2 regions of the Curtobacterium sp. MCLR17_007 genome follow, and region 2 is predicted to be linked to the other one. Evidence: predicted binding sites of a transcription regulator. Region 2 holds the regulator's gene; the other holds the start of a gene.

Region 1 (5,976 bases), 1.8 Mb from region 2:
CGGATGGCGCCGGACGGCACCGGACGGGAGGCCCGGGTCGGCTCCGTCAGACCACTGCGGCGGGCAGCGGCGTGCGCCTGGTACGCCGGGACGCCACGAACGAGTCGGTGGTCAGGACCAGCAGCGCGAGCCACACGATCGCGAACCCGACCCAGCGCGACGTGCTCATCGCCTCGTGCTGGACGACCACGCCGACGACGAGCTGCATCACCGGGGTCAGGTACTGCGTCAGCCCGAGGGTCGACAGCGAGAGCCGCCTGGCCGACGACGCGAACAACAGCAGCGGCACGGCCGTCGCCGGGCCCGCGGCGACCATGAGCAGGGCGTGCCCCCACCCGGCGGCCCCGAACGTGATCCCGCCGCCGAGCCCGGTCGCACCCATCGCCACGAGCGCCACGACGGCGACCGGGGTCAGCCACAGCGTCTCCATCGTCAGGCCGCTCAGGGCGTCGACCGTGCCGCCGACGCGCTTCTTCACGAGGCCGTAGAGCCCGAACGAGAACGCCAGCACCAGCGAGATCCACGGCATCTGCCCGTACCCGACCGCGATGACGACGACGGCCACGATGCTGATGCCGACGGCCGTCCACTGCGCCGGACGCAGCCGCTCGTGCAACAGCACGACGCCGAGCGCGATCGTGACGAGCGGGTTGATGAAGTAGCCGAGCGCGGCTTCGACCGTGTGGCCGGTCGTGGTCGCGAGGACGTACACGGTCCAGTTCACGACGATGAGCACGGCCGCGAGCGCCATGACCGCCATCACGCGGCGCTGTGCGACCAACGAGCGGGTCCGGAGCCACGACCGGGTGACGGCGATGCCGACCGCGCAGAACCCGAGGCCGAACACGATCCGCCAGGCGACGATCTCGAACGCACCGGCCGGGGCCATCGCCGTGAACAGCAGCGGCATCAGCCCCCAGAGCCCGTAGGCCACGACGGCCTGCAGGACCCCGACGGATGCTTCGCTCCTGGCCACGCGCTCACTCACCCGGCAATGCTACGGACGTGCGCCGACAGGCGGACGCGGCCAGGGCCTCCAGGACGGTCAGCGACCGGGACGGCGAACGCCCCGGCAGCACGAGGCTGCCGGGGCGTTCGACGAGTGGAGCTGGGGTCAGTGCTCGATGACCGCGAGGACGTCGCGCGCGGACAGGACCAGCAGGTCCTCGCCCGAGTACTTGACCTCGGTGCCGCCGTACTTCGAGTAGATGACCTTGTCGCCGACGGCGACGTCGAGCGGCACGCGGTTGCCGTTGTCGTCGATGCGACCCGGACCCACGGCCACGACCTCGCCCTCCTGCGGCTTCTCCTTCGCGGTGTCCGGGATGACGAGACCGGACGCGGTGGTCTGCTCCGCCTCGACCTGACGGATGACGATGCGATCTTCGAGCGGCTTGATGGTGACGGCCACGGTGACCTCTTCTTTCTCGGTACTGACTCGGTACAGATGAAAACCGGTTGGCACTAGACACACGAGAGTGCCAGGTCCAACTGTAGGGGGCTGCTGGCACTCGGTCAATCCGAGTGCCAGAGCTCCTGGTGATGGAAGGATCGTCTCATGGACGCCACGGAACTCGCTCAGCTGCTGACGCCGGACGGCATGGCGCTGCTCGACCGGACGCCGGCCGTGTCCGACGGCGGCGAGATCGTGCGGGTCGTCGCTCGGCTGCGCCGTGAGGGGCACGACCCCGCGCTGGTCGCGGCGGTCCTGACCCAGGCGAAGCTGCGGCAGAAGGCCCGGGGCAAGTTCGGTGACTTCGCGAGCCGGATGCTCTTCACCGAGGCCGGCCTCGAGCAGGCGACCCGGCTCGCCGTCGCCGCACAGCACGCCGGCCGCTTCGCCGCCGCGGGGCTGCGTCGCGTGGCCGACCTGGGGTGCGGCATCGGCGGGGACGCGATGGCGATGGCCGCGCTCGACCTCGCCGTGACGGCAGTCGACCGCGACGAGGTCACCGCGGCGGTCGCGACGCACAACCTGGCACTCTGGCCCGACGCCCGGGTCGAGCTCGGCGACGCAGCGGCGTTCGACCTGTCCCGCGTCGACGGGGTCTGGATGGACCCCGCGCGTCGGACGTCCGGCCACAGCGACACCCGACGGCTGGCGGACCCGGACGACTGGTCGCCGTCACTCGACACCGTCTTCGCAGCCGCCACGAGGACACCGACCGGCGTGAAGCTCGGTCCGGGCGTCGATCGCGACCTCATCCCCGACACCGCCGAGGCGCAGTGGACCTCGGTCGACCGCGAGGTCGTCGAGCTCGCGCTCTGGTTCGGCCCGCTCGCACGGCCCGGCATCCGTCGCGCCGCGACCGTCATCGGCTCCCACGGCATCGCGGAGCTGACGAGCGATGCTGACTCCGAGGACGTCGAGGTCGGCTCGATCGGCGACTACCTGTACGAGCCGGACGGGGCGGTCATCCGAGCACGTCTGATCGGGGACCTGGCGCGTTCGTTCGACGGCCGCATGCTCTCGGACGGGATCGCCTACGTCACCGCCGACCGTCCCGTGACGACGCCGTTCGCGCAGGGCTTCCGGGTCCTCGACACGTTGCCGCTCGACGTCAAGCAGCTGAGCGCACGCCTGGCAGCCGACGGTGTCGGCACGGTGGAGATCAAGAAGCGCGGGGTCGACGTGGACCCCGCGCAGTTCCGCAAGCGGTTGCGGCTGCGTGGCGGCAGTCGCCAGGCGACGCTGGTGCTCACCCGACTGGAGGGCCGCCACACCGCCGTCCTGTGTGAACGGCTCCCTCAGGCGGTCGTCTGAGGCGCGGGGCGCCGCGGGTCAGCCGACGAGGGCGCCGGTGCCCGACCCGGTCCCGGTGCCGTAGTCCGAGTAGTCGTTGGCGTGGGCGCCGATCCAGAACAGGAACGCCACCCAGAGGATCCAGACGCCGAGCATCACCCATCCGGCGATGATGCCGGTCAGCGCCAGGCCGCGGCCCTGCTCGCCGTTGTGCTTGAGCCTGCCGAGGGCCACGTGCCCGAGGATCGCACCGGCCGGGCCGAGCAGCACCGCCATGAAGAACAACGGGATCGCGCCGAGGCCGAACACGATCGACAGGATGGCGAGGATGTTCGTCTTCGGCCGCTGCGCGTAGGGCTGGTACCCGCCGGCGGCGTAGGGGTTGTACTGGCCCTGCTGGCCCTGCTGGCCCTGCTGGCCCTGCTGCTGGGCGTAGGGGTTCTGCTGGCCCTGCTGCTGGGCGTAGGGGTTCTGCTGGGCGTACGGGTTCTGCGGAGCGCCGTACTGGGGCTGCTGCGACTGGCCGTACGGCTGCTGGCCGTACTGCTGGCCGGAGGGCTGCTGGCCGTACTGCTGGCCGGAGGGCTGCTGGCCGTACTGCGGCGTCTGTCCGGCCTGCTGGCCGTACTGCGGCGGCTGCTGGCCGTACTGCGGCGGCTGCGGAGTGTCCTGGCCGTACCCGTTCGGCTCGGCGGCGGACCCGGGCGCGGGAGCCGATGCGTCCGGCCGCTGCCCGTCCGACTGCTGCTCGCCCGGCTTCGGCCACTGGTTCTGATCGGACACGTTGCACCCCTCCCGACAGCCCGTGCGGCCATCGACAGCGATCCTCCCACACGCCGTGGACGGCGGTTTCAGACCTGGACGGTCGTCACCGGCAGGGTGGAGTCCGCCGCGATGCCCAGGTCGCTCGGCGCGTGCCCCTCCGCGACCAGGCGGGCCCCGACGGCCGCGATCATCGCGCCGTTGTCGGTGCAGAGGTCGAGCGGTGGGATCCGGAGCGCGATCCCAGCGGCCGCACAGCGCTCGGCGGCGACGGCACGCAACCGCGCGTTCGCCACGACGCCGCCGCCGAGCAGCAGCCGGTGGACTCCGGTGTCACGACAGGCGTTGAGCGCCTTCGTGAGCAGGACGTCCACGACCGCCTCGCGGAACGACGCGGCCACGTCGGCCACGGGGACCTCGCGCCCCTCGTCGCGGCAGCGTTCCACCCAGCGGGCGACCGAGGTCTTGAGGCCGGAGAACGAGAAGTCGTACCGGTGCGCCGCCATGTCCTTGGGCAGCGTCAGCCCGCGGGGGAAGCGGATCGCCGTGGGGTCGCCGTCCGACGCGGCCCGGTCGATCTGCGGGCCGCCGGGGTAGGGCAGTCCGAGCAGCCGAGCGACCTTGTCGAAGGCCTCGCCCGCGGCGTCGTCGATCGTCTCGCCGAGCAGTTCGACGTCCCCGACCAGGTCCCGCACGAGCAGCAGCGACGTGTGGCCGCCGGACACGAGCAGCGCGACCGTCGGCAGCTCGATGCTGCTGCCGTCGGCGCGCAGGACGTCGGCCCCGACGTGGCCGACCAGGTGGTTCACGCCGTACAGCGGCTTGCCCGTGGCCACGGCGAGCGCCTTCGCGGCACCGACACCGACCATCAGGGCGCCGGCGAGTCCCGGACCGGCGGTGACGGCGACCGCGTCGAGCTCGTCGAGCGTCACGCCGGCCTCGGCCAGCGCCTGCGTCAGCGTCGGCGTCATCGCCTCGAGGTGCGCGCGTGCTGCCACCTCGGGCACGACCCCGCCGTAGCGGGCGTGCTCCTCCATGCTCGAGGCGATGACGTTGGCGAGCAGGGTGGTGCCGCGGACGATCCCGATGCCGGTCTCGTCGCAGGAGGTCTCGATGCCGAGCACCAGGGGTTCACGCATCGAGGGTCTCCTGTCCGACGGGTCCGGGGCCGCTCGGGTGTTCCGGGGCGAGCGCGGCACGCATCACCCACGCGTCGACCCCGTCCGGCTGGTAGTAGCGCGGACGGGTCGCGATGTGCACGAACCCGAAGCCGGTGTACATGGTCTGGGCCACCGGGTTGTCGGCCCGGACCTCGAGGAAGACCTCGTGCACGCGGCGTCGACGGGCCTCGTCGAGCAGCTCGGTGAACAGGGCGCGCCCGATGCCGGCACCCCGGTGCTCGGCCGCGACGGCGATGGTCTGCACGTCGGCGACGGGGTTGCCCGGCAGCGACGACAGCCCGGCGTACCCGACGACCGTCGGCGCCGACCCGTCGGTCGTCTCGACCACCACGTAGAAGCCGTGCGGGGAGTACAGCTCGCCCGACATCTGCGAGGCCGACCAGGCGTCGGTCGGGAACGCGGCGTGCTCGAGCCACATCACGTCGTCCAGGTCCTGCGGATGGGCGCGCCGCAGGCGCAGCCCGTCCGGCAGTGTCACCGAGCCACCCGCTTGGGTGCGCCCGGCATCGTGACGTCGGGGTCGCGGAGGTACAGGGGGGTGTCCTCGGCGAAGGGACTGCCGGAGGCGAGCCGGTCCGCGGCGAGCTGGCCGAGCCTCCCGCCCGGCACGGTGACGGCGGTGACCCGCCGGAACCCACTGGAGGCCCCCAGCACGTCGTCCAGGTCGGCCGGCCTGGCGAGACCGGGACCCGCGGTGCGCGTGCCGGCCAGGTCGTGGACGCTGAAGTACACCTCGCGGCGGCGGGCGTCCGTCAGGACGACGAACGGGGCACCGTCGCCGGATGCGACGACGTCGGCCGCGACGGCGTCGTGGCTGACGAGCGGGTGCACGGGGACTCCCCGTGCGGCGGCGAACGTGCGTGCTGCCGCGATGCCGACCCGCAGCCCCGTGAACGGTCCGGGTCCCATGCCGGCGACGACGCCCGTGACGTCGGTGGCCGTGATGCCGGCGTCGGTCAGGACGTCCCGCAGGAAGGGGCCGATCACCTCGGCGTGGCGACGGGAGTCGTCGGTCGACCGTTCGGCGAGGACGCGGTGCGTCGTGGGGTCGACCACGGCCACGGAGGTCCCGGCGGAGGTGTCGATCGCGAGCAGCACCCGTCCATCGTAGGCGCGCGTCGCGAGGCCGACCGCTGCCGGCCGGACGTCGGGTCCGACGTGCCGGGACCCGTCTTCCCCGCGAGGGGTACGGCGACCGGCCGATCGCGGACAGACCAGGGGGTTCGCCCACGTACTGGGGGCAAGTCGCTGCTGTCGGATGGCCCGTGCCGACCGAGAGGACCCCGTGCA
Region 2 (5,976 bases):
TCACCCGCAAGCGCAAGCTCCTCGAGAAGCAGAAGGAGGGCAAGAAGCGCATGAAGACCATCGGTCGCGTAGAGGTCCCGCAGGAAGCCTTCATCGCCGCGCTGTCGGGTGACGTCGAAGAGAAGAAGAAGTAGGGACTGTCGGGCAGACCGCCGGGAGGCTCACCACAGCCGGTCCCGCCGGCGCGGTCCGCGCAGGCTCGAGTCCAGGGCCGCGCTGACGTCGGACACGGTCGTCATGACGACGACCACGAGCGCGGCCCCTGTCTGCGGTCGGCGGACCGCCGGACGAGCGTCGTGGCGGTTCGCGTGCTGCCCACGACGGATGCGTCCGCGACGTCCCCTGGGCCTCCAGTGCGGTGCGCACCGGCAGTGCGCCGCCCTGGTTCGTCGACGTCCGTGCGCCCCGATACGATTGCCACATGAGCAGCCGCGGAGGGTACCTGACCGCCCTGACCTACGGAGCGGTCGGTGCGACGCAGGCGCCGGACCTCATGACGTACCCGCCCGAGGGCTTCACGCCGGCCGAATCCCGGGCCCGGATCGGCCACGGCGACCAGCGGTTCGAGACCGCGGTGACCCAGGCGCTCACGTGGCAGATCCAGGAGCGCAGCGGCATCGGGGTCCGCGTCGACCAGGCGCCCGACGACGACGAGGTCCGCTACAACCCGGTGACCTTCGACGACCAGGGGGTGCCGATCCGACCGGCCTCGATCGGCACGCCGCGCGTCGAGCAGTTCTCGGCCGACGGCACCCCGCTCGTCACCGCCGGCACCAGCGCCGTGCTGACGATGCACGCGTTCGGGCAGACGGTCCACGCGCCGGTGCGCGTCGTGTCGGTCATCGACGAAGCCGACCGCAAGGGCTTCGCCTACGGCACGCTCGAGGGGCACCCCCTGTCGGGCGAGGAGTCCTTCGTCGTCGAGCGCACCGCCGACGGCTCGGTGTGGCTGCAGATCCGGCAGTTCTCGCAGCCGGCCAGCGCGAAGTGGCGCTTCGTCGCGCCGCTGCTCCGTCGTCAGCAGCGGGTCATGGCAGAGAAGTACCTGACGGCGCTGCGCGGGGACTAGTCCGCGGTCAGTCCTCGTGTCGCAGCGGTGGCAGCGCCGCGATGGCGTCCTCGATGAGCGGCGCGTCGGACACGCAGTCCCGGGCGATCGCGACGGCGTTGGTGTGGCGGAGCGCGTCGACGTCGTAGACCCCGGTCGCGACGGCGAGGAACGGGATGCCCGCGGCGTCCGCGGCCTCACCGTCGCGGGGGGTGTCGCCGACGATCACGGCGCGGGTACCGGCCAGGGCGGCGGCCGCGAGGGCGGTGACGCCGGAGCGCTCGACCGCCTCGTCGCCGAAGTACGAGTGGTCCCAGTCGAAGGCGTCGACGTCGAAGCCCGCACCGGCGAGCTTGACCCGCGCCCGGTACGCCGAGTTGCCGGTGAGCAGGCCGTTCCGCCACCCGAGCGTGCCGAAGCGGGCGACGAGTGCGGCTGCGCCCGGAGCGGCGACCCGGTGCTCGCCCGAGCGGTGTCGTTCCTCGGACAGGTCGCGCAGGTGTCGGCTGACGACCGGGATGACCTCGTCGCCCAGGTCGTGGGCGCGGACGTGCTCGGCGATGATGCCGGCGTCGGTCCGGCCGTGCTGGTGCCCGACGAGCTGAGGGAGGTCCCGGCCGATGGCGCGCTCGAGGGCCAGGTGGTAGAGGTTGCCCGGCGAGGTCGCGTTGCGGACGAGGGTGCCGTCGATGTCCCACAGCACCGTGGTCGGGACGGTGTGGTGCTCCATGGCTCCATCATGGCGGACAATGGAGTCCATGCCGAGTGCTCTCCCGATCGCTGACCCGGCACCCGCGGACGGACTCCTCACACCGCGGGCTGACGCGGGCGACGTCCCCTTCGGCGTGTACGTGCACGTGCCCTTCTGTCGGGTGCGCTGCGGGTACTGCGACTTCAACACGTACACGGCCTCCGAGCTGCGCGGGGTCCGCCGTGACGACTACGCCGGGCACGCGGTGCGCGAGATCCAGTGGGCGGCGCAGGTGCTCGACCGGTCCGGTGTCCCGCGCCGGCCCGTCTCCACCGTGTTCTTCGGTGGCGGCACCCCGACGATGCTGCCGGCGAGCGACCTAGCGATGATCCTCCGGGCCGTCGACGACACGTGGGGCATCCTGCCCGGGGCCGAGATCACCACCGAGGCGAACCCCGACTCGGTCGACGCGTCCTCGCTCGAGACGCTCCGCGCCGGCGGGTTCAACCGGATGAGCTTCGGCATGCAGTCGGCGGTGCCGCACGTGCTCGCCACCCTCGACCGCACCCACGACCCCGAGCGCGTGCCGATCGTCGTGGACCTGGCCAAGCAGCAGGGCCTCGACGTCTCGCTCGACCTGATCTACTCGACCCCGGGGGAGTCCCTCGACGACTGGCGGACGTCACTGGACGCCGCGATCGCGTGTGAGCCGGACCACGTCTCGGCCTACTCGCTCATCGTCGAGGACGGCACCGCGATGGGCCGCGCGGTGTCCCGGGGCGAGCTGCCGGCACCGGACGACGACCTGGCCGCCGACATGTACGAGCTGGCCGACCGGGTCCTGGGCGAGGCGGGGTACGGCTGGTACGAGGTCTCGAACTGGGCGCGCGGCGATGCCCACGCCAGTCGGCACAACCTGTCGTACTGGAAGGGCCACGACTGGTGGGGTGTCGGACCCGGCGCGCACTCGAGCGTCGCCGGCACCCGCTGGTGGAACGTCAAGCACCCCGCGGCGTACGCCGCCCGGGTGCTGGCCGACGAGTCCCCGGCCGCCGGTCGCGAGACCATCGACGACGAGACCCGGTACGTCGAGCGCGTGCTGCTCGCGGCACGCGTGCGCGGCGAGCTCACGACGTCCGAGCTCCGCCAGGAGGCCCGTGGCCGGGTGGCGGGACTCATCGCACGCGGTCTCGTGGACGGCCGCAGTGCCCTCGGCACGCCCGGCACGGCGGGGCGCCTGGACCTGACGCTCCGGGGCCGGTTGCTCGCGGACGCGGTGGTGCGCGAGCTGCTCGACTAGGCCTTGATGAACTGGAACGTGAGCGGGTACTGGTAGAACCGACCCTGGTTCGCGGCGACGGCGGCCATGATCGCGAAGACGACCACGAGCACGCCCATGACGGGCAGCAGGACGAACCCGATCAGCACGACCGTCAGCAGACCCGAGACGAAGCTCGCGATCGCGACGGTGATGTGGAAGTTCAGTGCCTGGCGGGTGTGCTCACGGACGAACTGCCCTCGGTCACGCAGCACGACGTAGGCGACGAGCGGCACGATGAAGTTGAAGAAGATGCCGCCGATGTGCGTCAGCGTGGCCCAGAGGCGCTGGTCCTCGGGCGACATCGGCCGGGGCGGCTGGTACTGGGGCCCGCCGGGCTGCTGTCCGTAGCCCTGGGGTCCGTTCGGCGGCTGTCCGTAGCTCATGCCCAGAGCGTATCGGCACGGTGCGCAGAAGTGCCTGACGTCGGTGCCCGGGCGTAGGATCAGCACTCGACACGTCCGAGTGCCAGTGCGACAGGAAGGGGTCCCGGTGGTCAGTGAACGCTCCCTCGAAGTCCTCAAGGCCATCGTGCGGGACTACGTCGCCTCGCGCGAGCCCGTCGGGTCCAAGACCATCGTCGAGCGCCACGCGTTCGGCGTCAGCGCGGCGACAATCCGCAACGACATGGCCCTGCTCGAGGACGAGCAGCTCATCATTGCGCCGCACACGTCGTCCGGCCGGGTGCCGACCGACAAGGGCTACCGGCTCTTCGTCGACCACCTGGCTGCCGCCCGTCCGTTGACCAGCGCGCAGCGGCAGGCGATCGAGACCTTCCTCGGGGCGTCGAACGACCTCGACGACGTCCTGAGCCGCACGGTCCGGCTGCTCAGCCAGCTGACGAACCAGGTCGCGCTCGTGCAGTACCCGTCGATGGTCCGCGCGCGGGTCCAGCACGTCGAGCTGGTCCGGCTCGGCGACACCCGCCTCATGGTCGTCCTGATCACCGACACGGCCCGGGTCGAGCAGCGCGTGGTCGAGACCGACGTCGACCTCGACGAGTCCGCACTGGTCGAGCTCCGCACCGTGCTCAACGGTGCGACCGTCGGACTGCTGCTGCACGACGTCCCCCGGGCGCTCCGTGCGATTCCGGCGCAGATCCGTCCCGAGTCCCAGACCCTCGCCGGGGTCGTCGTGGCGACGCTGATCGACCAGGTCGCCGCCAACCGGCAGGACCGCCTGTTGATGGCGGGCGCCGCGAACCTGGCGAAGAGCGAGTCGGACTTCTCCGGTGGCCTCTTCCCGGTGCTCGAGGCGATCGAGGAACAGGTGACCCTGCTCCGGCTGTTCGGGGAGATGCAGCTCGACGATGCCGCGGTCACCGCGCGCATCGGCGTCGAGAACGCCGAGTACGGCCTCGACGCCACCAGCATCGTCGCCGGCGGGTACGTCGCGGCCGGCGGCGAGGTCGCCCGACTGGGCGTCCTCGGGCCGACCCGCATGGACTACGGGTCGAACATGGCCGCGGTCCGCGCGGTCGCGCGGTACCTGTCCAGACTGCTCGGGGAGAATTGACGACCGCCCCGGTGTCCGCCGCCTCGGTGCGCGCCACCCCGACGACGCACCAGGCCGTCCGGACGCACCCCGGGCCTCCAGACCGATCCATCCACACCACCGACGAAACCTCCTGAGGAACACGTGGCAGACCACTACGACGTCCTCGGTGTCCCGCGCGACGCGGCCGACGCCGACATCAAGAAGGCGTACCGCCGACTCGCGCGCGAGCTCCACCCCGACGTGAACCCGAGCCCCGACGCAGCCGAGCGCTTCAAGGACGTGACGCACGCGTACGACGTGCTGAGCGATCCCGAGCAGCGACGCCGCTACGACGCCGGCCCCTCGGCCGACAGCCCGTTCGGCGGCGGTGGCGCGGGTGGGTTCAGCGACATCTTCGACGCCTTCTTCGGTGGTGGTGGGGGTGGTGGTGGCCGTGGCAACGGTCCCCGCAGCCGCGCCGAGCGCGGGCAGGACGCCCTGCTCCGCATCGAGGTCGACCTGGACGAGGTCGTCTTCGGCACCCACAAGGACGTCGAGGTCGACACGGCCGTGCTCTGCGAGACGTGCGGCGGTTCCTGCTGCGCTCCCGGCACCAGCCCTCGCACGTGTGACATCTGCGGCGGGACCGGGCACATCCAGCGCCAGGTCCGCTCGCTCCTCGGCAACGTGGTGACGAGCGCCCCGTGCGGCACCTGCCGCGGACACGGCACCGTCATCCCCAACCCGTGCCCGACGTGCCAGGGCCAGGGGCGCGTCCGCGCACGTCGGACCGTCCCCGTCGACGTGCCCGCCGGCGTCGACTCCGGTCTGCGGCTGCAGATGCCCGGTCAGGGCGAGGTCGGTCCCGCGGGCGGTCCCGCTGGTGACCTGTACCTCGAGATCCGGGTGCGGCACCACGACGTCTTCAGTCGCGACGGGGACGACCTGCTCGCCACCCTCGAGGTCGCGATGACCGACGCCGTCCTCGGCACCACCACCACGATCGACGGGCTCGACGGTCCGGTCCAGCTCGAGATCCGCCCGGGCGTGCAGAGCGCCGACGTGCTCGTGCTCAAGGACCGCGGTGTGACGAAGCTGCGCGGGAGCGGCCGTGGCGACCTCCGGGTCGGCGTGCAGGTCGTCACCCCCACAAAGCTCTCGCACAAGGAGCGTGGCCTGGTCGAACAGCTCGCCAAGTCGCACAAGGCGTCGCCGCCGCAGCTCGCCCGCTTCCAACAGGGCATGTTCGGCAAGCTACGCGACCGCTTCTTCAACTTCTGATGGCGTCGCTCTACCTGGTCGACTCGCTCGACGGCGTGACGGTCGGCGGGTCCGTCGCCCTCGACGGACTCGAGGGCCGGCATGCCGTCACGGTGTCGCGCGTGCGGGTCGGCGAGACGCTCCGGCTGTCCGACGGCCGGGGCACCGTCGTCGTCGGGCCGG

Evidence for each region. The regulator HrcA, encoded in region 2, represses chaperone genes, less so after heat shock. The targets are predictions, from matches to a motif close to TTNGCACTCGNNNNNNNCGAGTGCNAA.
Region 1: groES (co-chaperone GroES) is a predicted target of HrcA. The motif match lies at 1,505-1,531, and genes of this name have one in related genera.

Annotation. Positions count from the first base shown of each region.
Region 1 is NZ_CP126271.1:3,426,515-3,432,490, forward strand. It holds gene rarD (EamA family transporter RarD) at 47-988, opposite strand; gene groES (co-chaperone GroES) at 1,115-1,411, opposite strand; gene DEJ13_RS16150 (class I SAM-dependent methyltransferase) at 1,559-2,764, shown strand; gene DEJ13_RS16155 (DUF4190 domain-containing protein) at 2,783-3,526, opposite strand; gene tsaD (tRNA (adenosine(37)-N6)-threonylcarbamoyltransferase complex transferase subunit TsaD) at 3,595-4,644, opposite strand; gene rimI (ribosomal protein S18-alanine N-acetyltransferase) at 4,637-5,164, opposite strand; gene tsaB (tRNA (adenosine(37)-N6)-threonylcarbamoyltransferase complex dimerization subunit type 1 TsaB) at 5,161-5,784, opposite strand.
Region 2 is NZ_CP126271.1:1,499,382-1,505,357, forward strand. It holds gene lepA (translation elongation factor 4) at 1-134, shown strand, start outside; gene DEJ13_RS07075 (DUF1990 domain-containing protein) at 422-1,069, shown strand; gene DEJ13_RS07080 (HAD family hydrolase) at 1,077-1,778, opposite strand; gene hemW (radical SAM family heme chaperone HemW) at 1,807-3,039, shown strand; gene DEJ13_RS07090 (DUF4870 domain-containing protein) at 3,036-3,443, opposite strand; gene hrcA (heat-inducible transcriptional repressor HrcA) at 3,550-4,572, shown strand; gene dnaJ (molecular chaperone DnaJ) at 4,696-5,814, shown strand; gene DEJ13_RS07105 (16S rRNA (uracil(1498)-N(3))-methyltransferase) at 5,814-5,976, shown strand, end outside.